3 regions of the Sinorhizobium sp. RAC02 genome follow, and region 3 is predicted to be linked to each of the others. Evidence: riboswitches for the same ligand, from Rfam matches in the RefSeq annotation. Region 3 holds a riboswitch; each other region holds the start of a gene.

Region 1 (7,798 bases), on a different replicon from region 3:
CATCCTCTGCAGCGGAACTGACGGCGCTCGGCGTCGAGGTGGCGACCGCGGTGGCGGATATTTCCCGTGCCGAAACGGCGCATGCCGGCTTCGATGCCGTTGCTGCCAAACTCGGCCGCGTCCATGCCCTCGTCAACAGCGCAGCAATCTACCCGCGCAAGGCCATTCTCGACATTACCGATGAAGATTGGGATCTCGAAAATGCGATCAATGTCAAAGGCACCTACCATATGATGGTCGCAGCCGTGCGCCATATGCGCCAGTTCGTGAACGCGCCGGACGTCACTGGCCGTATCGTGAACATTACCTCGGTCGATGCGTTCAAGGCCCATCCGCAGAACGCGCATTATGCGGCGACCAAGGCGGCGGTCGTCAGCCTGACGAAATCCTTTGCGCAGGAATGCGCCAAGGACCAGATTCTCGTGAACTCCGTAGCGCCCGCCGGCTTTGCCACCGACCGCGCCAAGGAACTCGGCTTTCTGCCGGAACTGGCGAAAGCCAGCGCGCTCGGCCGCGCCGCCGAACCGGTTGAAATGGCCGAATGGATCGTCATGATGGCATCGAGCCGGAATACCTATGCGACCGGCGAGAATGTCGTGATCAGCGGGGGATACATCTATGTCTGACGTCTACCGCGTCGCCGTCGTCACGGGCGCGACCAGCGGCATCGGCAAGGCCATCGTGCCGATGCTGCGCAAGCGCGGGCTTGACGTCTATGCCATCGGGCGCAACGAGGCGCAGCTAGCTGAACTGGCGAAGACAAGCGGCGCGATCCCCGTTCAGGCGGATGTACGCGATAGCGCGCGCATAGCCGACGCGCTGGCCGGCGTCGAGGTCGATATCCTCGTCAACAATGCCGGCATCCTCTCGACCCGCGCAGCCTTTCAGGACATCGACCCCGCCGAAATCGACGCGATGGTCGATATCAATCTCAAGGCGCCGATGCACCTGACGCGCATCGTCCTGCCGGGCATGGTTTCGCGCAAGCGCGGCCACCTCATCTATATAGGCTCCAGCGGCGGCCAGGCGGCATTTCCGGGCATGGGGGCTTACGGCCCCTCGAAGGCCGGCCTCAGCCTCTTTTGCGATAACCTGCGCTGCGACCTGCTCGGAACCTCGGTCCGCGTCAGCGAGATCGTGCCCGGCCGCGTGCAGACGGCGCTGTACCGCACCTCGATCCCGGACAATCAGGCGAGCGCCGTACTCTATGACGGCTACCGTCCGATCCAGCCGGAAAACATCGCGCAGATCATCAACGACGTGATTGCGCTGCCCGTCTATGTCGATGTCGCCCGCGTCGAGGTTTTCCCGACCGACCAGGCGACCGGCGGCGGATCCATGGTAAGATTTCCGGCAAGCTGAAGTCCTGGAGGCGCCGTGTCCGGCAACGACGACAAGAAAACGCGGGAAGAAAAGCCGGATCTCATCAGGCACTATCGCCCGGTCGCCATCCGCTCGGTTCTCGCCGCCCATGCGATGATCCCGAGAAGGCAAGAACCCCTGCCGCCCGATCCGCCGGCAGACACGGGCTTCGCCCTACCGGCAGGCTTTCACGCGATTCCAGACGATTGAAATTTTGCCGACGCGGACACTCGATCATACTCTGTGCCCTATATGCATGTTCACAGCCGGCTCCAGTGGCGCGCGCCGCCAGGCGGCGTGAGTTGAATTTGGTGGCGTGGCGCGTGGCCCTGATCCACGCACATCTGTCATTGTTTTCCTGGAAAGCGAGGCAAGGGGTTGGGGGCGGGCGATGATCTATTCGGCCACGTCCTGCTAAGGGTATCGGAAAATAGTTGACACCTTCTCATCTTGTATACTTCAGGAATATATAAAGTATGCAAGATGAGAAGGTGTACGATGCCATTGACAGCGGAGCGACGAAACTATCCGTTCTGAACGGAGAAAATCATAGGCGTGTCCCAGGTGCTCCTGCGTGGGTAGAAATTTCTGGCCGGGATTTTCATAACGGTGCTGCTGGCGCTGATCCCCGGTGAACGTCGTCACTCGTTTCGCCAAGGTGCCGACCTACTGGATCGATCAGGCTTCGATTTTCTCGTTGATCTGGTTCGGCTTCATCGGGGCATCGGTCATGACGCGGCTGCGGATCCATTTCGCCGTCACGCTCCTGTCGGATCAGTTGTCGCCCAAATGGGTCGTGCGGTTGCGCGCGCTCGCCACCGGAACATCGCTGACCTTTGCGATCGGTTTTGCGGTGGTGTGCTGGTTGTGGTTGGATCCGCTCGGCATCGCTTCCCACGGTTTTGATGCCCAGGCTTTTGCCTCGGAAACCTTCAACTTCCTCTATACCGAGCGGACCCAGACGCTGGAATGGCCGAGCTGGATCGTCAACCTGATCCTGCCGATCTTCGCTCTCACTCCCACCGTCCACAACGCTGCCAACTTGCTTGAAGACCTCGGGATCGCGCGCAAGCGCGAGCAGGCCCCGCTAACGACTGCCGAAGGAGCCGCTTGATGTTTACCTTCGGCGCATTCGTTGCCCTCATGTTGATTGGCCTGCCAATCTCCATCCTGTTGTGTCTCACGGCGGCGGCGTATATCTCGCAGAGCGATAACACGGTTCTGTTCGTCTCCTTTCCCACCCAGATGTTCATGGGGCTGGACAGTTATGGATTGATCGCCATCCCGCTGTTCATTCTCATCGGCGAGATCATGAATGGCGGCGGCATCACGCGGCGCATCATCGACATGGCCATGGCTTTCGTCGGCGCGCTCAAGGGCGGTCTTGTCTATGTGAATCTGCTCGCCCACAGGTTCGTGGCCTCCATTCTCGGTTCCGCGGCAGCACAGGTTGCGCTGATGTCGCAGATGATCGTCCCGGAAATGGAGAAGAAGGGCTAAGATAAGACCTTCGCTGCCGGCCTCACTGCCTATGCCGGCATGCTTGGGCCGGTCATTCCGCCGTCCATCATGTTCGTTGTCTACAGCGTCATTGGCAAGTTCCCGTTGGAACCATGCTGGCCGCCGGCATCATTCCGGGTGTCATTCTAACCATAGCCTTCTGCGTGGTGATCGCGCTCATGGGCTATGTCTACAACTATCCGCGCGGCACCAGCCTGCGATGCGCGAGCGTGTGCCCATTACACTAAAGGCCGTGTCGACTCATCGGCACGGTGATTGACGGCGCGCCTGGCTTGATCATGACCATTCCAATCCTGCTTCCAATCGCGACGGAAGTCTACGGCATCGGCCCGGTGCATTTCGGCGTCGTCGCCGTGCTCAACTTGGTCCTCGGCTTTTTGTCCCCGCCGGTCGGACTGAACTTCTTCATCGCTGCCGCCGTGACGGGCGCGAAACCTGGAAAGATGTTCATTGTAACGCTACCGTTCTTCCTGATCTGCTGCGTCATCCTGGTGCTGCTTTCGATCTTCCCGGCACTCTCGACCTACTTCTCCTAACTCGCTAACTCATAAAAGAGGGAACCCACCATGGACATTACACGTCGTGCTTTGATGAAAAGCGTCTCGCCTGGAGCAGCAATGACTGTCTCCGCACCGTCGATCCTGCGTGCGCAGACCGCCAAGATCTACCGTCTCGGCATTACAGCGCCGCCCGGCCACCCGTGGAACGTCGCAGCTGAAACTGTCGGCAAGCGCCTTTCGGAAGAAACCAATGGTCGCCTTTCGATTCAGGCCTTCCTGTCGAATCAGCTGGGCAACGAAGGCGCGATGCTGCAGCAGATGCAATCCCGCGCGCTGGATCTCGGCTGGATCATGACCGCGGAACTCGGTTCGCGTATTCCTCAGATCGCTGCCATCAATGCGCCGTGGCTCGTCAAAAGCACGGAAAAAGTCGCTACGCTCGTTCGCCATCCCGCGGCCCTCAAGCTGCTCGACGTACTGCCTACCCAGAGCGGTACGATCGGCCTTGGTTACGGCATCGCCACCCTACGCGTCGTCTTCACGGGCAAGGAAACCGCAGGCATCGAAGATATCAAGGGTATGAAGCTGCGCATCAACACAACGCTGGCGTACCGTGATTTCTACCAGCTGCTCGGCGCAGCGCCGACACCAATGCCGACACCGCAGGTGTTCGACGCCATGTCCAACGGGCAGGTGGATGGACTTGAAGCCGATCTGGATCTCTCCTGGAATCAGCGCTACGACAAGGTCGCCAAGACAATGCTGCGTATGAACGCCATCTTCATGCCCTGTGTCGCCTTGGCGTCCGGTCGCGTATAGAAGGGCGTTCCTGAAGCGGATCGTGAACTCATCACCCGCCTCACCCGTGAAGAGCTCGACAAGCAGATCGACGCTACCGTCGCAAAGGAAGCCCCCCTCCTGCAGAATTTCAAGGATGCCGGCATCAAGATCGTCGACGTAGACCTGCAGAACACCGCCGAAATTATCGCGGCCTATCACGAGATCTCGCTGCCGAAGGCACCGGTTCTGAAAAACTGCGGGAAGTCGGCGCAAGTCTCTGACGGAAGCGGCTCACCTGTTTGCGGCTTTCCTGCCAAGGGAAGGCCGTATCGGCACAGTCCACCATGTAGGCACGATTATTTTCAGATCACGTGACAACATTCTGAGAGGCTGGCTTCTTTCCCTCTGATAGGAGCGGGGGTGTTGTTGTCTGCGAAAGACCTAAGAACTCGCAACACGATTGTGGACGAATCTTGATCGAAAGACCCGATGGCGGCGTCGGCCAGTTCTAGTGCGGGCACCGAAACGGTTGATAAGTCGTCATAGCTGTTGACGCATTTTTTACCTCGTCTACTATATCTTGTGTTCGAGGTTCCTTCGATTCGAAAAAATCGAAGGCTAAGACGGGAATCCGGGGCGGCCATGATGGCCGCGTCAAACCGGAGCTGCCCCCGCAACTGTAAGCGGCGAGCATTCGTTCGATGAAGCCACTGAGGCGCAAATGCCTTGGGAAGGTGAACGGATGCCGCGACCCGCAAGCCAGGAGACCTGCCTCGTACATGAATGTCCACGGGCGGGGTGTCCGGAAGGCGAGCGTTGGGTTGCGGAATGATGTCGCGCCCCGTCTCCCCGTATGTCCCGCATAATCACTTCGGGGTGAAGTTATGTCGATCCAGTTTCCAGTGCATCCACGCGAGTAAGCGGCGTTTCGTGTCCGGCCGTCTCAGGCGGCCATCTGCCTATCTCCAGTTTTTCGAACGGCCATCGGCGGATGGCTGAACGATTTGTCACGCCCAATTGTCCAATTACGAGGAAGACCATGTCCATCACCGTCTACAGCAAGCCTGCCTGCGTCCAGTGCACCGCGACCACCCGCGCGCTCGACCGCCAGGGCATCGATTACAGCGTCGTCGACGTCTCCGAGGATGCCGATGCCTTCGCGCTCGTGCAGGGGCTCGGCTACCGGCAGGTCCCTGTCGTCATCGCCGGCGAGCAGCATTGGGCCGGCTTTCGTCCGGATATGATCAGCGCGCTGGCTTGAAGCGAGCCAGGCGATGGGCGGGCTCGTCTATTTTTCCACCCGGTCGGAAAACACCCGTCGGTTCGTGGAAAAGCTCGGCCTTCCAGCCTCCCGCATTCCTCTCCGCGCCGACGAGACGCTGAAGGCGAAGGCGGCCTTCGTGCTCGTCGTGCCGACCTACTGCGGTGAGGACGGGAAAGGCGCCGTTCCCAAGCAGGTGATCCGCTTCCTCAACGATGCGGAAAACCGCGCAAACCTTCGCGGCGTGATTGCCGCGGGCAACAGCAATTTCGGCGCGACCTTCGGGATCGCCGGCGATGTCATCTCCGCCAAATGCGGGGTGCCGTACCTCTATCGCTTCGAGCTTCTGGGCACGGATGAGGATGTCGCCAACGTCAAAGATGGATTGGAACGATTTTGGACACGATGACGCTCGACAAGCCGATCAAGGCCCCGGAGATTACGGCGCTGGACTACCACGCGCTGAACGCCATGCTGAACCTCTACGACGAGGGTGGAAAAATCCAGCTCGACAAGGACCGGCTGGCCGCCAAGCAGTATTTCCTCCAGCACGTCAACCAGAACACCGTGTTCTTCCATAACCTCAGGGAAAAACTCGATTATCTGGTGACGGAGGGCTACTACGAGCAGGAGGTTCTGGACCAGTATGCCTTCAATTTCGTGCGTGACCTGTTCGACCACGCCTATGACAAGAAGTTCCGTTTCCCGACCTTCCTCGGCGCCTTCAAATATTACACGTCCTATACGCTGAAGACTTTCGACGGGAAGCGCTACCTGGAGCGCTATGAGGACCGCGTCTGCATGGTGGCGCTGGCGCTGGCGCGCGGCAACGAACAGCTTGCCCGCGACCTCGTCGATGAGATCATTTCCGGCCGCTTCCAGCCGGCGACGCCGACCTTCCTCAATGCCGGCAAGAAGCAGCGAGGAGAACTCGTTTCGTGTTTTCTGCTGCGCATCGAAGACAACATGGAGAGCATCGGCCGCTCGATCAATTCGGCCTTGCAGCTCTCCAAGCGCGGCGGCGGCGTGGCGCTTTCGCTGACGAACCTTCGCGAAATGGGTGCGCCGATCAAGCAGATCGAGAACCAGTCCTCCGGCGTCATTCCGGTGATGAAGCTATTGGAAGATTCCTTCTCCTACGCCAACCAGCTCGGTGCGCGGCAGGGCGCGGGTGCGGTCTATCTCAACGCCCATCATCCCGACATCATGCGCTTCCTCGATACCAAGCGCGAGAATGCTGACGAGAAGATCCGCATCAAGACGCTGTCGCTTGGCGTCGTCATCCCCGACATCACCTTCGAGCTCGCGAAGAACAACGAGGACATGTACCTGTTCTCGCCGCATGACGTGGAGCGCGTCTACGGTGTTGCCTTCTCCGAGATTTCGGTGACGGAAAAGTACCGCGAGATGGTCGAGGACGCCCGCATCAAGAAGAAGAAGATCAAGGCGCGCGACTTCTTCCAGATCATCGCCGAGATCCAGTTCGAAAGCGGCTATCCGTACATCATGTTCGAGGACACGGTGAACCGGGCAAACCCCATCGCCGGGCGTATCTCCATGAGTAACCTCTGCTCGGAAATCCTGCAGGTCAGCGAGCCGAGCACGTTCAACGACGACCTCTCCTATGCGACGATGGGCAAGGACATTTCCTGCAATCTCGGCTCGCTCAACATAGCGGCTGCTATGGATAGCCCCGATTTCGGCCAGACGATCGAGACGTCGATCCGGGCACTCACGGCCGTCTCCGAGATGAGCCACATCTCCTCGGTCCCCTCCGTCGAGAAGGGCAATGACGACAGCCACGCCATCGGCCTCGGCCAGATGAACCTGCACGGCTACCTCGCCCGCGAGCGCATCTTCTATGGATCGGAAGAGGGCGTCGACTTCACCAATATCTATTTCTACACGGTGACGTACCACGCCATCCGCGCCTCCAACCGGCTGGCGGTCGAGAAGGGCGTGAGCTTCAAAGGCTTCGAGAATTCGAAATACGCTTCCGGCGAATATTTCGACAAATACACGGAAGCGGAATGGCTGCCGGCGACGGATAAGGTGCACGGGATTTTCGACGAGGCGGGTATCCATATCCCGACGCAAGATGACTGGCAGTCTCTGAAGGCTGCAGTCATGGCAGGTGGTCTCTACAACCAGAACCTCCAGGCCGTGCCGCCGACGGGCTCGATCTCCTATATCAATCACTCGACGTCCTCGATCCACCCGATCGTCTCGAAGATCGAGATTCGCAAGGAAGGCAAGATCGGCCGCGTCTATTATCCGGCCGCCTTCATGACGAACGACAATCTCGACTACTACCAGGACGCCTATGAGATCGGCCCGGAGAAGATCATCGACACCTATGCGGCGGCGACGCAGC
Region 2 (7,798 bases), on a different replicon from region 3:
TGCAGACGCAGGTCACGGGCCATCGGGAACTCCAGCGGCTCGCGTGTGATGTCGCCGGCGACATGGCCGTCCGGCAGAGTGCCATCATCCTCGACCAGGCCTTCATCGGCCAGGATGTCGGAGACGCGCATGACCGGCTCGCCGGGCTCTTCCCGCTCCAGGCCCGCTTCGACAGCCTCGTCACCCAGAAGCGACGGGTCGAGAAGGCGGTGGGTATAGTCGAAGGTGGGGCCGAGAAGCTGGCCGCCCGGCAGGTCCTTGTAGGTCGCCGAGACGCGGCGCTCGATCAGCATGGCGCCCGTCTCGACCGGCTTGGAATAGCCGAAGCGCGGCAATGTCGTGCGATAGGCACGCAGGATGAAGATCGCCTCGATCATGTCGCCGCGCGACTGCCGGATGGCGAGCGCAGCCAGCGCACGATCGTAAAGCGAGGCTTCCGCCATCACGCGGTCGACGGCGAGGCCAAGCTGGGCGACGATCTGCTCGATGCCGATTGCCGGCAGCGAGCGGTCACCGCGGCGGCGGTCGGCGAGAAGGCGATGGGCGTTGGAGATGGCGGCTTCGCCACCCTTGACGGCAACGTACATGGTTCAGGCCTCCCCTGCGGCGGATTTGACGCGAAGAACGGTGGTGCGCGGCAGGCAGAGGATGCCGTCACCGGCAACGAGGATCAGGTCCACGCCACGCGGAAAACCCTGCCGGTTTTCCGACCAGAAATGCGGGAACATGTCCGGCAGGCCGAGCGGCGCGATCTCTTCTTCCGTGCGGATGCCCGGGCCGGTCAACACCAGCGGCCGACCACCCTCGAAGGCCTCGATCTCGACGACGAGCGTCGTCGAACGATCCGGATATTCCTGCGTGCCCTGGGCGAACAGGCAGAGATTGGGCAGCATCGCGCCCTTTTCCACGAAGGCGAAACGGGCGTCCTGCCGCTCTTCCGTCACGGTCGCGCCGGCATTGAAGGCGAGCCAGCCGGGCAGTGCCGACTTGGCAAGCACCGGCGTCAGCCAGACCGACGTGTCGTGATCGCAGAGCGTGAGTGCCACGGCACCAGCGGTAGCGTTGAGCGGTGCGGGCGGCGTCACGGCCGCGGCAACGCGGCCGATCGTGCCGGGACGGGCCATGCAATCCATCAGCGTGCGGAAGACGGCCTGCGCCTCGAACACCGGCTTCTGAAAACCACCGGCAAAGGCGAGCGTATCGAGTGACATCAGTCCTCTCCCCGAACCATGGTGAAGAAATCGACGCGGGTGGCCGCCGTCTGGCGGGCCTTTTCGGCGTCCTCTTTGGCAACGCGGGCAGCAATGGCGTCGAGCAGCGTCTCGACCTCGGCCTTGCGGGCCGGCTGCTGGAACAACGCGTCGAAGGTCGCCGCAAGGCGCGCCTTTGCGCCATCGGTGCCAAGCGCCTGGCCGTGACCGACCGTGCCGTCGTCGAGGCGGATGCTGGCGCGGCTCACCGTCGCCTCACCGAGGTTGAACGGCGCACCGCCGCCACCGATACGGCCACGTACCATGACGAGGCCGGTTTCCGGTCCGCGCACCGGCTGGACGACCGGCTTTTCGCCGAGCGCATCCCAGGCTGCCTGCAACTCTGTCCGGCTTGCCTTCGCAAGCAGGCCCATCGCCCTCTGCCGCTCGCCGCCCGCGCTCTTGGCGGCGGCCTCGGCAGATTTCTGTAGTGATGCCATTGTCATTTCTCCAAATGTCTATTAATCTAGACAACCGAACATCTAAGTCTTGTCTTAACGGGGGCGCGTGACAAGGGTATGACAGGCACAAAATGGTAGAGCGGCAATCGGGCGTCGCCCTCTGGCGGCAGATCGCGGACCGCATGCGGCTGGCGATCAACAACGGGGATTTCGACGAAACTAACATGATGCCGCCGGAAGTGGTGCTGGCGAGCCGCTTCGGCGTGAACCGGCACACGGTGCGCAGTGCGCTTGCAGCACTGGCGGAAGAAGGCATCGTTCGACCGATCCAGGGTATCGGCACGCGCATCGAGCGGCGCGACCGCCTGCGCTTCCCGATCTCGCGGCGCACCCGCTTTTCGCAGGGACTCGGCAATCAGACACGCGATATCGAAGGTAGATTGCTGGAGGCGATCACGGAGGTCGCACCCGCTGTCGTCGCGGAAGCGTTGGGATTGCCGGCAGGCACGCTGTGCGTGCGAATGGAAACCGTCAACAGCGCCGACAAACGGCCGATCTCGCGCGGGACGCATTATTTCCCGGCCGACCGCTTCGCCGAGATTGGCGGGATCTACGAGCGGACACGCTCCGTCACCGCTGCCTTCCGCGAACTCGGTGTGCCGGATTACGTGCGTCGTTCAACGGAAATATCCGCCATCCATGCGGAGGGCGACGACATGCGGCACCTGAAACTCTCGCCTGGCGCGATCATCCTGGTGGCGACGGCCGTCAATACGGACCTCGACGGCACGCCGATCCAGTTCTCCCGCACGCGCTTTGCCGCCGACCGGGTCAAGCTCACGGTGGAGCCGGAGCCCGATGCTACTTCCGGCAGCAAAGGATGAAGCGGCGGTAGAGCAGCGTGCGCAGCCTGTTGCGCAGGTTAGCCGTACGGCGTTGTGCCGCCGCAATCGGCGCGTGGGAGCCGATCGTCATATCCCGAAAACCGACCGCTTCGAGCAGTGGCAAAACGCGTTCGACGCGCAGGCCGTCACCAAACGGCAGACGCTCCATGATGCTGGAGTGCCGGTCGCTCATCGCGCCGTCATAGAACGGATCGACACCAGCGAACCTGTCGATGATGGCAATGGCGCGGCTCGCCAGACGGCCGACGCGGGTAGGCGCTGCCCAGTCGCCATCGAAGAACAGCAACATGCCGCCGGGTTTCAGCATGCGGTACCATTCGGCAAAGGCCTGTTCCGGCGTGGTCAAAGTCCAGACAAGATGGCGGCAGACGATCGCGTCATAGCTCTCGTCCGGCTCCATCGGGTTTTCCGCATCGGCAAGCAGGAAGCGAAGGTTTTTCGCGCCGGCATGTTTTTCCCGCGCAACCGCCAGCATCGCCTCGGAAAAATCGAGCGCCGTCACCTCATGGCCGAGCGAGAGCAGCAGGCGCGTCACCTCGCCAGTGCCGCAGGCAAGCTCCAGCACGCGACGCGGCTCCGGGCCGAGCCGTTCACGGATTGCCGCAGCCCAGGCGTCGAATTCCGGCCCTTGCGGAATGCGGTGGCCGAACGCGAAGTCGAAGGTCTCCGAGCGGCGAGACCAGTAGTCCCGGATGTCTTCCTTGAGATTGCTGTTGGAAAGCGCGCCGTGCATCACTTCCCCTCGCCCGCATCCACGCGGGCAAAAAGGTCGTCGAAGCGCGGCCGGGCGCGGGCCGGTACCTCGACCGTGCGGATCGCATCGGTCAACTCCGCCTCGCCGACCTTCACGAGCATGACCATGCCCATGCCGAAATGCGGCGAGCACTTGATGCCGTAAAAGCCCGGCTGGTCGAAGGTGACCTCGATCTCCTCATTGATCTTGCCCTTGAAGCCGGCATAGCCCTCCGGAACCATGCCGTCGATGCTCGCGGCATTGTGGCTCTTGTGGGTGGCGATGAACTTGATGCTGTCGCCCGGCTTGATCGCCAGGAAATCCGGCTCGAACACCATCGAGCCCTTTTCGCCACGGTTGCGCATCTCGACCTTGAACGTCTCGGCAGCGGCCGGAAGGGAATGGAAAAGAACGGCCATCACGGCCGCGGCGAGAAGGAGCCGGATTTTCATCTTGCCTCTGCAACGAGCTTGAGTTTGGCCGGTCGCGGATTGGGCCGGCGGTAACGGATGAAGCAGCCACCAGCGCTGTCGCGCTCGATATCGACGGTGACGCGGAACACGTCGTGCAGACGCTGCGGCTCCAGCACCTTGGCGGGGGCGCCGAGGGCCACGATGCGTCCTGCCTGCATCACGGCGATGCGGTCACAGAACATGGCGGCATGGTTGAGGTCGTGAAGCGCTGCGACCACGGTCAGGTCCTGTTCACGCACGAGCTGGAGCAGGCCGATCTGGTGGCCGATGTCGAGATGGTTGGTCGGCTCGTCGAGCAGAAGGATCGGCGATTGCTGGGCAAGCGCGCGGGCAATATGCAGCCGCTGGCGCTCGCCGCCGGACAGCGTGTGCCAGAGACGGTTGGCGAAATGCGCCATGTCCACCTCCTCCAGCGCCCGGTCGACGACGGCATCATCCGCCTTCGACCAGGGTGTTAGCGCGCCCAGATGGGGCGTGCGGCCGAGTTCGACGGCCTGGCGCGCCGTGATGCGTTCCGTCGTTTCCGCTTGCTGCTCGACGAAGGCAATGCGCCGCGCGATCGCCTGCCGCCCGTGCGCCAAAAGCAGTTTGCCGTCCAGCGTCACCTCGCCCCGCTGCGGTTTGCGGATGCCGGCGATGAGCGCCATCAAACTGGTCTTGCCCGACCCGTTCGGGCCGATGATTCCGAGGAATTCGCCGGGGCGCACGTCGAGTGAGACATCCGACAGGATTTTTGTGCCACCCGCCGACCAGGAAAGTCCGTTTGCAACCAGTGTCATAGCGCCGATCTCCTCTGACTTAAGATGAGCGCAAAGGCTGGTGCGCCGAACAACGCCGTGATGACGCCGATAGGCAGCACCTGGCCGGGGATGATGACGCGCGACAGCACGTCGGCGGCGATCATGAAAATGGCGCCGATCAGCGCCGAGGCCGGCAGCAGCAAGCCGTGGCGCACGCCGACGACCATGCGGGCGGCATGGGGAATGACGAGACCGACGAAGCCGATCGAGCCGACGATCGAGACCATGACGGCCGTCATCAACGCGGAAATGGCAATCAGCACGACGTAAACACGGCGCACCGGAATGCCGAGGGAGGCGGCCGATTCGGTTCCGAAGGTGAAGGCGTCCAGCGCGCGGGCATGCCACAGGCAGACGAGCAGGCCGGCAAGCGCGACCGGCAGCGCCAGCCAGACATCCGGCCAGCGCACGCCGGAAAGATTGCCAAGCAGCCAGAACATGATGCCGCGCGCCTGCTCGGCATTGGCCGCTTTGGTGACGATGAAGGAGGTGAGCGCGTTGAAGAGCTGTGAGCCAGCGACGCCTGCCAGAATGATCGCGCTGGTGCCGCGCCCGGCGCGCACGGCCAGAACGCTGACCAGAGCGAAGGCGACAAGCGCGCCGATGAAAGCGCCGATCGGCAGCGTCAGCATGCCGGCACCGATGCCGAGGATCGCGACGGCGACGGCGCCGGTCGAGGCACCAGCCGAAATGCCGAGAATATAAGGATCGGCAAGCGCATTGCGCAGCAGCGATTGCAGGATCACGCCGGAAAGCGCCAATGCCGAGCCGCAGCAGGCGGCGACCACGGCGCGGCTCAGTCGGTAGTTCCAGATGATGCCCTCGTCGATCGGCTCCAGCGCATAACCCGCCTGCCAAAGACGGTTCGCCACGGTCTTCCCCACGACATCGAGCGGGATTGCCGTCTCGCCAACCGCCGCGCCCACACCGAGTGCGGCAAGCAGGAGCACGAGCGCCGCGAAAGCGGCGCCCGTCCGGAGCAAGAGGGGGCGATCTGCCATCACTTGGCGAGGCCAGCCTTTTCGACCGCGTCGGCGAGCACTTCGATGCCCTCGATGGTGCGGATCGTCGGGTTCATCGCCTGGGCGTCCATGTCGACCACATAGCCGTTCTTGACCGCCGGCATCAGGCTGGCGACCGGATCTTCCTTCAAGAACTTGTGCTTGACGGCAACGTCATCGGCCGGGAAGCGGCGGCGTTCCATCTTGCCGGCGACGATGATGGTCGGATCGGCCTTGGCAACGGTTTCCCAGCCAACCGTCGGCCATTCCTCGTCGCTCTCGATAACGTTCTTGATGCCAAGCGCAGACAGGATGTAGCCCGGCGCGCCGTTGCGGCCGGCGACATAGGGGTCGATGTCGAGTTCGGCGCTGGAGAACCAGAAGACGGCGGACAGCTTGCCATCGGCAGAGGCGATCTTCTTGCGGGCCGCGGCCTCGCGGGCCTTGAGCTCGGCGATCACCTTCTCACCCTGATCCTGTACATTGAAAATCTGCGACAGTTCGCTGATTTCCTTGTAGATAAGGTCCATGGTGAAGACCGTCTTGCGCACACCGTCGCCGCCGCCGGTATTGTCCTTGCCGATGCAATCGGCCGGCGAGGTGTAGACGGGGATCTTCAATTCCTCGAACTGTTCCGGCGTCGCGACGATGCCTTCCGGGCCGACATGCCACTGGAACTGCGCCGTCACGAGGTCCGGCTTCTTGGCGACGACGCTCTCGAAGCTCGGATCATTGTCGGCAAGGCGCTCGACCTTGGCATTGGCCTCCTCGTAACCGGTCAGAACCGGGCCGATCCAGACCGCGGTGCCGACCATGCGGTCGCCGACGCCGAGCAGGTAGAGGATTTCGGTCGAGCTCTGGCCGAGCGAGACCGCACGCTCCGGCGCCTTCTCGAAGGTGACCGGGCGGCCGCAATTCTCGAACGTCAGCGGATACTGGGTTTCGGCGGCGTGGACCGCACCCGAGGAGAGAACAAAAGCTGCCGTGCCGGCAACGAACGAAAGCAGAGGGGCGGCACGTGAGGCCGCGGCAAAGATGGTCATGGGTTTCTCCCGGATGAAGGACTGCGCAAAAGGCGCGGAGGGACACGACGGCAGGCAGAAGCCTAGCCGACGCACCAACAGGAGCGGATCGATTGCGGTCGGGAGAAAACGAGTAGATATCTGCCAGGGGTGGCAGCGAAAATCGTCATGGCGTCTCCGTTCCGGGCATCCCCGCCCGTGACTTGGATTGTTGCTATGACGGCAGGTCTCCTGGCTCACGGATATCTGCTGCCTGTCTGCCTTCCCGCGGAAAACCGCAGTGGCATGACGCATAAACGCGTCCGAGGACAGGCGGCAATCCGCCTACAGTTGCGGGGGCAGCCACGGAATGGGTCCCTGTTGGGTCGTCCGCACCGTGTTCCCTATTAATCCCCTGGGAGTCATCCGTCAGGGAACCGTCGGCCCATCCTTAGTCCGCGCCACTCGGCAGCGTCAAGGCGCGATAGCCGTCAGGTCTCGAAATCCCCGAAGACATCCTGCAGGCGGGTCAGCGTATCGACGCGTTCACTCACCGCCTCGCCCATCACGACGATGATGTTGCTGAGCATGAGGTCCATGACGGCCGTCATGGTGGCGGCACCATCCCACAGCGGCCCGTGCGAGCCGGGTACGACGAGGCAGATATCGGAGACCTCCGGCCCCCAGGGGCAGAATTCATCGGTGAGCAGCACGACCTTGACGCCGGCGCGCCGCGCTTCCAGCGCCAGCGGCCGCGCCTTGGCGGCGAAGCGACGCACGTCGTGCAGGAAGAGCAGCCGCCCCTCGACGGAACCGTCGAGCACTTCGGCATAGGTGCCGTTGACGCCATCGACGAACTGGACGCGCGAGCGGGTATAAGAAAGCTGGCTGGCAAAATACTGGGCGATGCCGCGCACATTCTGGTAGGCCGCGACATAGACCTCGCTGGCACCGATGAGCGCGTCGATCGTCTGCTGCCATTCCGGCGCGGTGGTGATTTCGTAGATCTGCCCAAGATTGTCGATCTGCTGCTGGATGAGGCCGGCGAGCAGCTTGCCCTCCTTGCGGTCCTGTTCCAGCCGGTCGACCTGGCCCTTGACCTGCCAGGCCGGGTTGGAACTGCCATGCCGCAGTTCGCCCTTCAACTCATCAAGGCCATCAAAACCCATGCGGCGCAGATAGCGGCCGACGGTCATCGGCGAAAGTTCGAGGCGCTGGGCGATGGAACGCGCCG
Region 3 (7,798 bases):
CAAGTAGCCACGAGCTCCACCCGACGCGTGATGCCGATCGCCGCCAGAAACGGCTCATCGTGACTGACGACGAGGAGCGCGCCGTCATAGGCGCGCAGCCCCGCCTCCACCGCTTCGATCGAATCGATGTCCAGATGGTTCGTCGGCTCATCGAGGATCAGCAGCGCCGGCGGCGTGCCACCGCCAAGTACGCAGGCGAGGCCCGCGCGTAGTAACTGCCCGCCGCTGAGACTGCCGACAATCTGCAAGGCGGCATCGGCGCGGAACATGAAACGCGCCAGTGCCGCGCGGCAGGTATTTTCATCCGCGCCGGGATTGAGCTGGCGGAAATTGTCGCGGATCGACAGCGATGGATCGAGCAGGCTCACACTCTGATCAAGCATGGCGACGTCGGTAAAGCCCCGCACGCTCCCCTGCCACGGCTGTAACTGGTTGGTGACGAGGGCAAGCAGCGTCGTCTTGCCGGAACCGTTCGGCCCCGTCACCGCGATCCGCTCGGGCCCGGTCATCACCAGGGAAAGATCGCGAAGCACCGGCTGATCCGGCGCGTAACCGACCGTGACATTCTCGATCTTCAACACCGTCTTGCCAGTGGCCAGATGGGTCGATGGCACGGCAACGGTCAGCGGTTGGAGGATTTCGATGCGCTCGCGCGCCGCGGTGACCGCCTCGGTAGCCTGCCCCTGCCGGCTTTCGGCAAGGCGGGCATTGGAACCGCTCGTCAACTCGCTGCGCTCCTTCATGGCACCCAGCATGATGCGGGGAATATCGCCCCGCGCCTTCTTCCGGCGTCCGGCGCTGTCCTTGCGCGCCTTGCGCTCGGCGATGGCCTGCATGTTCCGCGCCACCTCCGCGGCCTGTTTTTCGGCATCCGCAAGGTCGCGGTGCGCGGCCGAAAGCTCCAGCGCCTTGCGGGCCCGATAGGCGCTCCAGTTGCCGCCATAGCGCGCAGCGCCTAGCGTTGTCAGTTCGACGATAGCGTCCATCGTTTCGAGCAGCTCCCTGTCGTGGCTGACGACGATCGCGCCTGCCCGCCAGCCCGCAAGCAGGTCGATGACCGCCCGGCGCCCTTCCCGGTCGAGATTGTTGGTCGGCTCGTCGAGTAGCAGGAAATCCGGTTCGCTAAAGATGAGGGCTGCAAGCGCCGCGCGTGTGCGCTGCCCGCCGGACAGCGCCGTCAACGGTGTGCCCGGCTCGGCAGACAGACCGACACGGGCAAGAGCTGCGGCAAGCCGCGTCTCCAGCGTCCAGTCCGCATCGGCAAGGGCATCGGCGTCCGCCTCACCGCGCACTGCAAGGTCAAGCAGATCGAGGGCCTCGACGATACCGAAGAGGCTTGCGACCGTCTCATCCGCCGCGACCTGCACGCTCTGACGCAGCAGGCCGAGCGTGCCGTCCACCGAGACGGTGCCGGCCTGCGGCGCAAGATCGCCGGTGACGAGCTTCAGCAATGTCGTCTTGCCGACGCCATTGCGGCCGACAAGGCCGGCGCGCTCGGCACCGAAGCTCAGGTCGAGATTGGAAAGGAGGGTGTGGCCGTCAGGCGTGGACCACGTGATTTTGGAAAGTGTGATGGAAACAGGCATGGTAACCCCCGAGAACAAAACGAAGTCGATTTGTGTTCGGGTTGAATTCCATGGTGCACCAGCCGGTCAGCATTGACGATGCCGGAGATTTAGGGCCGAACCGGCCGGCTTGCAAGCCCGAGGCCGGTTCGGCAGATCGAAAGAGTCAGGCCGCCGGCGGCTGATCCAGCCGCTTCGACCACTCGTCCGCCTTGCCATTGCCGGCGGGATGCCAGGGCGATCCCTTGAGGCCGAGCTTGCCGCGCAGGCCCATCGCCGAAATGATCAGCCGGTTCATGCCGGAGGCGATGAAGGGCAGAGACGCGAGGTGCAGGCCGGTGAACGGCAGGAAGGGATTGCGGCGCAGCGACCCATAGATCTCGATGCGCGTCGTCGTCTTGTAGCTCGGGCTGCGCGCGTGGAAACCGTGCGTGTCGGCGACGATCAGCGTATTGGCCTTGACTGTCATCCTGACCGGTTGGCCATAGCCGAGCGCACCCAGTTCATCAGGCATGATGCGCAGCGAGCCACGGGCGGAGTAGATGTTTTCGATGGCATCCGGATTCTCGCTGATGCGACGCTCCCAGGCGATGCGCTGCGGCGTCATCTCATGCGAGCCCGGCACATAAGCGAAGGGGCCGTCTTCCTCGTTGACGTCGCGCAGGAAGAGCCAGGCCTTGGCCGTCGGCTGGAACGTATCACTGTGCAGGGCGGTCTGCGGATCGGTCGAGCCCTTGGCGATGACCGACGGCAGGGCCATCACCACCTGCACGACGAGCAGCGGCTGGCCGGCATGGGACGACACGTAACGCAGCAGATTGGTGAGCCGCGGGTCGTTGCGCGCCGCCTTGAAGCCCGGCAGGCTTTCCAGGTCGCTGTCGTCGATGATCGCGCGGCGGGTGACTGTGGCGCCCTGCTTCATGTCGTAACGCTCGAAATCGCGCTCGGCGAGTTCACGCGTGACCGCGGCGAAATCTTCGGGGGACAGGAAGTTCTCGATCTTCACGAAGCCGTTCTCGGCATATTGCCGGCGGTACTCCGGCGCGACCGTGCTTTCCAGCTTGGTCCGGCGCCAAGCCGCCATGCGCATGGCGAGCGAGACGCGCTTTTCGTGCAGTCCCTTCCTGTTCAGCCATTTGCTGCCGATGATGGGGTTGTCGGCGAAGGATTTTGCGCCGGACGCGACCTGAAGCGCGTAGAGAGGACTGAGCAAGACTGAGGAAATCCGCATGTGCACCTGCCTGCAAGGGCCGGTCTCCCCTTGAGGGCGACTGCGCGAGAAGCGCGCATACCGGCTGTTGTATGTGCCGAGATTGCTACACCAAGCCCCGGGGGAGATCAATTACGCCCCTTCACCAAAAGGTGAGAATTCAAATCATGTTTCTCTTGCGCGTTAATCACAAATACGGGAGCGCGTTGCGCTTCCCCCCCGGTAGCCTATGATAAGGCCTGCATATGCGGCGGGATCGCCGCTCAAACGCACATTCATGGGATCGACGACTTGAAAAGACGCGCCAGTCTTCTTTTTGCCGTTGCTACCGGCCTGCCGCTGTTATTCTTCGGCGGCACGGCGGCCGCGAACGTGTGCGAGCGCATCCAGGCCGAGCTTGCCAACCTGCCACGGGTTCTAGTCGATACGTCGAGCGCCCGCAAATATGCCGGCGCCATCGCGCGCCAGAACATCCAGCTTCGCAAGGCCAAGGGCGACCAGCGCCGCCTCGGCTGTTCGGGCGGAAGCATAATCGTCGTCGGCGGGCCGAACGCTGAAGCGTGCGACACGCTGGAGTCGGTCATCGGCAAGATGGAGCGAAATCTCCAGATCCTCGACAGGAAGCGCCGCGAATTCGCCGGCGGCACCTCCACCGACGGCAAGCGCAGGCGCCTGCTCGCCTCCTTTGAGACGAACGGCTGCAATGACGAAGCGAAAGTGATGCCCGTCGCGGCGACCGAGACGCTGCGCACGCCCGATGAAACACACAGCCTACCGCTCGGCACCATGCCTGATGGTAGCGGACGGCTGGAACTGCGCTCGCTTGGCGGCAGCAACGGCCATGGCAACCTGCGCACCGTCTGCGTGCGCACCTGCGACGGCGGCTTTTTCCCGATCTCCTCAGGCGCCACGCCGCTCGATTTTCGGCGTGACCAGCAGGTCTGCAGCATGATGTGCCCGCAGACGGAAACCGAGCTCTTCTATCAGTCGATGACGAACGGGCAGGAAACCGACCAGATGACCTCGACGGTTAGTGGTCGCCCCTATTACGAGTTGCAGAACGCCTTCTCCTACCGCACGCGTGACCTTTCCAAGCCCGGCGCTTGCGGCTGCAATCTCTCGGCCTATTACCAGGAGATGATCAAGCGCGAGAAGGCGTTGAAGGGCGACCCTGCACAGGCAGCGACCGGCGACGACGGCGGCTCCATCACCAGGATCGATACTCTGCCGAAAAAGGCGGAAACAGCGGTCAAGACGCCGGTGACGATCGAGGAACGCGACTACGATCCGGCGACCAGCAAGGTGCGCACAGTCGGCCCGGTCTTCCTGCCGGCAAACCAATCCGCCATCGACCTCGGCCGTCCGGCCGATGCCGGCGTCAACTGACGCCGGTTTCCGGCCAGCGCTCCTCGAACACCAGTTCTTCCAGCGGCAGGCGCTGTCGCCAGCCCTTCACCGCCAGCTCCGGCTCGGCATAGAGCCGGTCGACGAAACCCACACACAGCCAGGCGACGATCTCGATATGCTCGGGTATGCCGAGGATGCCCCGGACGTCGCTGTCGTGAAAGATGCTGACCCAGCCGACGCCCACCCCCTCCGCCCGCGCCGCGAGCCAGAGGTTCTGCACGGCGCAGACCGTCGAATAGACATCCATGCGCGGATTGTGGGTGCGTCCCAGCACCACCGTTCCGCCGCGCATCGGATCACAGGTCACGCAGATCGAGAGCGGCGCCTTGAGAATGCCCTCGAGCTTCAGGGCGCGATACTGCCCCTGCCGCTCGCCTTCGAACATCGCCGCCGCCTCGGCATTGGCTTTTTCAAACGCGGCATGCACCCGCCGCCGCGTCGCCTCGCTGCGCACCATGAGAAAATTCCACGGCTGCATGAAGCCGACCGACGGCGCGCTGTGGGCGGCATGCAGCAGACGGCCGACGAGGTCGTCCGGCAATGGTTCGGGCAGAAACTGGTCGCGCACGTCACGGCGCGTTTCGATGGCACGATAGACGGCTTGCCTGTCCTCGCAAGAAAAGGCGCCCGCCCGGACCAGAGGGTCCCACGGTTCGGTTCGCATCGTTTTCTCCCCAACAATGCGCACAACCTGCCGCCGTCCACGCGGGTTCGGTCTATCTTGCCAGGCCGGTCTTCTGACTTCGGGTCACGCAGCAAGCACCTGCCTTCCCGGTTGAGCAACCAGTGGCAAAAGCCTGAATCGATTCAAGCTTTTACGGCGCGCGCTATCCCCGTCACAGCGTTGGGCACGTTCCGGACCTGGGCTTTTCAAGCCCGCACCGGATTCCCGATTCTCCCGCAAAAAGCGGGCACCTGACGGGGACGATATGCGCATGACCGGACGATGCGATCAAGCCCGCTTGCGCCGCGGGCCTGTCCATCTGCGGCTTACTAGGCGGCGCGGGCCTCGCCGGCCTCGGCAATCTCGGCCCTGTCCATGTCACCGGCATGGACGGCACGGTTGCGGCCGGCGTTCTTGGCCGCATAGAGCGCGGCGTCAGCCATGACCATGACGTCGTGCACCGTCTTGCCATGCTGCGGGAACTGGGCGATGCCGGCGCTACCGCCGATCAAGAGAAGCTGGCCGTCATAGGCGATCGGGATCTGCGCATCCAGAACGAGGCTGGCGGCAAGCTCCACCAGATGCTCTCGGCTATGTTCGCCGGTCAGCAGAACGCAAAACTCGTCGCCCCCCAGGCGGGCGACACAACCGCGCCGGCCGACACGCTCGGAGAAGCGCCTGGCGACGGCCTGAAGCACAGCATCCCCCGCAGCATGTCCATGCCGGTCGTTGACTGCCTTGAACTTGTCGAGATCGAGCGCGAGGATCGCGAAGGGCTTGTTCTCGCCCTTCTTGATGGCGCGCGACATTTCCTCGTCAAAACCGCTGCGGTTCTTGAGCCCGGTCAACGGATCGTGCCGTGCGAGGAAGGCATTCTTCGTCTCGCTGCGCTGGAGCGCGCGGACGAGTGCGGAAAAGCGCAGGGTGACGAACAGCATGACGCCGGCAAATACCAGCACGAACAACGCGATCTGCGGCAGCGCCGAGCGCCAGACGAAGGATCCCGGCATGTTGGGCCGCCAGGACGTGACCATCGGATTGTAGGTATCCCCGCCGACCGGCGTCATCAGCAACCCCGGCTCCTGTGTCACGATCGGCGTGAAGCCAAGATCGCGCACGCCGAGGCGCCGCTCGGTGTTTGCCAGCATCTTTTGCGAGACGGGTTTGACGGTGATCAGCAGCGTCGGCTCAAGCCGGTTCGCGGGGATGTAAAGTGTCTTGGGAATAACCGCCTGCACGACGACGATGCTCATCACCCGGTCGATCAAGCGCATGCCGGAAACGTGGATTTCGGGCAGTGCCGGCGTCAGCAGGTCCGGGTCTGCCTTCGCACCGGCCACCACCCAACCGCCGCGATCGGGCGACAGCGCCTCGCGATAGGCGCGCTCGGCCCTGCGGGTGAGATCGCTCACCCAGTGCAGCTTTTCGCGGGCCTTGCGTTCTGAAACCTTTTCACCGCGCTGTACGCCCAGCACCTTTTCACCATCCGGCGAGGTAAGGATCATCCAGGAGAAACCGAAATCGGACCACATCCAGTCCCGCATCTGGTCGCGCACGAAGGTGTCGTCCGGCATGCCGTCCGCCAGTTCGTTGAACGCCTTGTCCCAGAAGGAGAGCTGGCTCTGGTACTGCACGACCTGGTCGATCTGGTGGCTGAACTCGTTGCGCACAAGGGTGCGCTCGGTCTCGGCGACGAAACTGTCGGCCCGCTCGATTGCATAGTCCAGAACGAGATAGTTGGCGGCTCCAAACAGCAGGACGATCATCAAGGCCGCCGCCCGGATCGCCCAACCTACACCGCGTCGCCGCGTCGTGCGGCCCAGTTCAGCCTTGCCCGTCATTGTTTCCCTGCCTGTCCCCCACCCTTTCCGGGCATTGTTGGGAGGAGGCTAACTGACAGACGGCAAAATTCGCTTAAACGGGCTGGTGAGTGAAAACTTAACTCACGCTCACCGGAAATGGGGATCACCCAGCCGGCGCGTAGCGCACGAAGGCGAATTCTGTGCCATCCGGCGACCAGTTCGGCACATTCATCGTGCCCTGTCCGCCGAAAAGCTCTAACAGAATCCGCGCGTTGCCGCCGTCCATGTCCATGAGGCGCAGGCGCACATCGAGATCGCGGGGATGATCGAAAACGTCGCCCTCGTAGGAGAGCACGAGCAGGTGTTTTCCGTCCGGCGAAGGGTGCGGGAACCAGTCACCATAGGGGCTGTCGGTGATGCGCGTCGGCTCGCTGCCGTCGGCACGCACGCGCCAGATCTGCATGTGGCCGGTGCGGCTGGAATTGAAGTAGATCCACTCCCCATCGGCAGAATAATCCGGCCCGTCATTGCGCCCTTCGCCGAAGGTCACACGCCGCTCCTCGCCGCCTGCGACCGGGATGGTGTAAATGTCGAAGACATCGCCCCGGATGCCACAATAGGCGAATGTTTCGCCATCCGGCGACCAGCCATGCCAGTAGGACGGCAGGTTCGGCGTTACCAGCCGCGGCGTGCCGCCCTCGGTCGGCAGCACATAGATCGCCGACTTGCCGAACTCGACCTTGTCGCTGATCGCCAGCAACGTGCCATCGGGCGAAAGCCCGTGGTCATTGTTGCAAAGCGTCGCAAACCCCGTGTCGATCTGCACGGGTTCGCTGCCATCAAGCGAAAGGCGATAGAGCAGCCCGTCGCCGTTGATGACCAGAAAACGCCCATCCCGCGAAAAGTTCGGCGCCTCGACGAGCCGCTCCGTCTGCCACACGACGCGCGTTTCGCCAGTAACGATATTGTGGATCTCGACGGAACTGCGCATGGCTTTCTCCAGTCGTTATTGTCGCTCGTCGACCACCGGCAACAGCTTCCGGCAGATGGATTGCATGAGCACGAAATTGCTGTGCTCGCGCCAGGTCGAAACGAAACCCCAGGCCAACAGCAAAAGGATGCAGATGAAGGCCACGCCGGTGATGACAAG

The links. A riboswitch is a leader RNA that binds a small molecule or an ion and turns the genes downstream of it on or off. The one in region 3 is predicted to bind cobalamin.
Region 1: linked by a shared signal. The riboswitch ahead of nrdH (glutaredoxin-like protein NrdH) and the one ahead of bluB (5,6-dimethylbenzimidazole synthase) in region 3 are both predicted to bind cobalamin.
Region 2: linked by a shared signal. The riboswitch ahead of BSY16_RS27565 (ABC transporter substrate-binding protein) and the one ahead of bluB (5,6-dimethylbenzimidazole synthase) in region 3 are both predicted to bind cobalamin.

The regions. Positions count from the first base shown of each region.
Region 1 covers NZ_CP016452.1:989,901-997,698, forward strand. The annotation lists gene BSY16_RS25710 (SDR family NAD(P)-dependent oxidoreductase) at 1-626, shown strand, start outside; gene BSY16_RS25715 (SDR family oxidoreductase) at 619-1,362, shown strand; gene BSY16_RS25720 (hypothetical protein) at 1,378-1,572, shown strand; gene BSY16_RS25725 (TRAP transporter small permease) at 1,994-2,476, shown strand; partial or broken gene BSY16_RS25730 (TRAP transporter large permease) at 2,476-3,419, shown strand; partial or broken gene BSY16_RS25735 (TRAP transporter substrate-binding protein) at 3,450-4,444, shown strand; cobalamin riboswitch at 4,736-4,953, shown strand; gene nrdH (glutaredoxin-like protein NrdH) at 5,203-5,424, shown strand; gene nrdI (class Ib ribonucleoside-diphosphate reductase assembly flavoprotein NrdI) at 5,438-5,833, shown strand; gene nrdE (class 1b ribonucleoside-diphosphate reductase subunit alpha) at 5,830-7,798, shown strand, end outside.
Region 2 covers NZ_CP016452.1:1,414,702-1,422,499, reverse strand. The annotation lists gene BSY16_RS27605 (carbon-phosphorus lyase complex subunit) at 1-587, opposite strand, end outside; gene phnH (phosphonate C-P lyase system protein PhnH) at 591-1,211, opposite strand; gene phnG (phosphonate C-P lyase system protein PhnG) at 1,211-1,624, opposite strand; gene phnF (phosphonate metabolism transcriptional regulator PhnF) at 1,783-2,535, shown strand; gene BSY16_RS27585 (class I SAM-dependent methyltransferase) at 2,513-3,289, opposite strand; gene BSY16_RS27580 (pseudoazurin) at 3,289-3,741, opposite strand; gene BSY16_RS27575 (ABC transporter ATP-binding protein) at 3,738-4,541, opposite strand; gene BSY16_RS27570 (FecCD family ABC transporter permease) at 4,538-5,563, opposite strand; gene BSY16_RS27565 (ABC transporter substrate-binding protein) at 5,563-6,570, opposite strand; cobalamin riboswitch at 6,790-7,021, opposite strand; gene BSY16_RS27560 (MurR/RpiR family transcriptional regulator) at 7,056-7,798, opposite strand, start outside.
Region 3 covers NZ_CP016450.1:945,872-953,669, reverse strand. The annotation lists gene BSY16_RS04465 (ABC-F family ATP-binding cassette domain-containing protein) at 1-1,586, opposite strand, end outside; gene BSY16_RS04460 (phytanoyl-CoA dioxygenase family protein) at 1,732-2,796, opposite strand; gene BSY16_RS04455 (DUF2865 domain-containing protein) at 3,067-4,161, shown strand; gene bluB (5,6-dimethylbenzimidazole synthase) at 4,154-4,846, opposite strand; cobalamin riboswitch at 4,893-5,116, opposite strand; gene BSY16_RS04445 (diguanylate cyclase domain-containing protein) at 5,176-6,687, opposite strand; gene BSY16_RS04440 (TolB family protein) at 6,812-7,639, opposite strand; gene BSY16_RS04435 (ammonium transporter) at 7,655-7,798, opposite strand, start outside.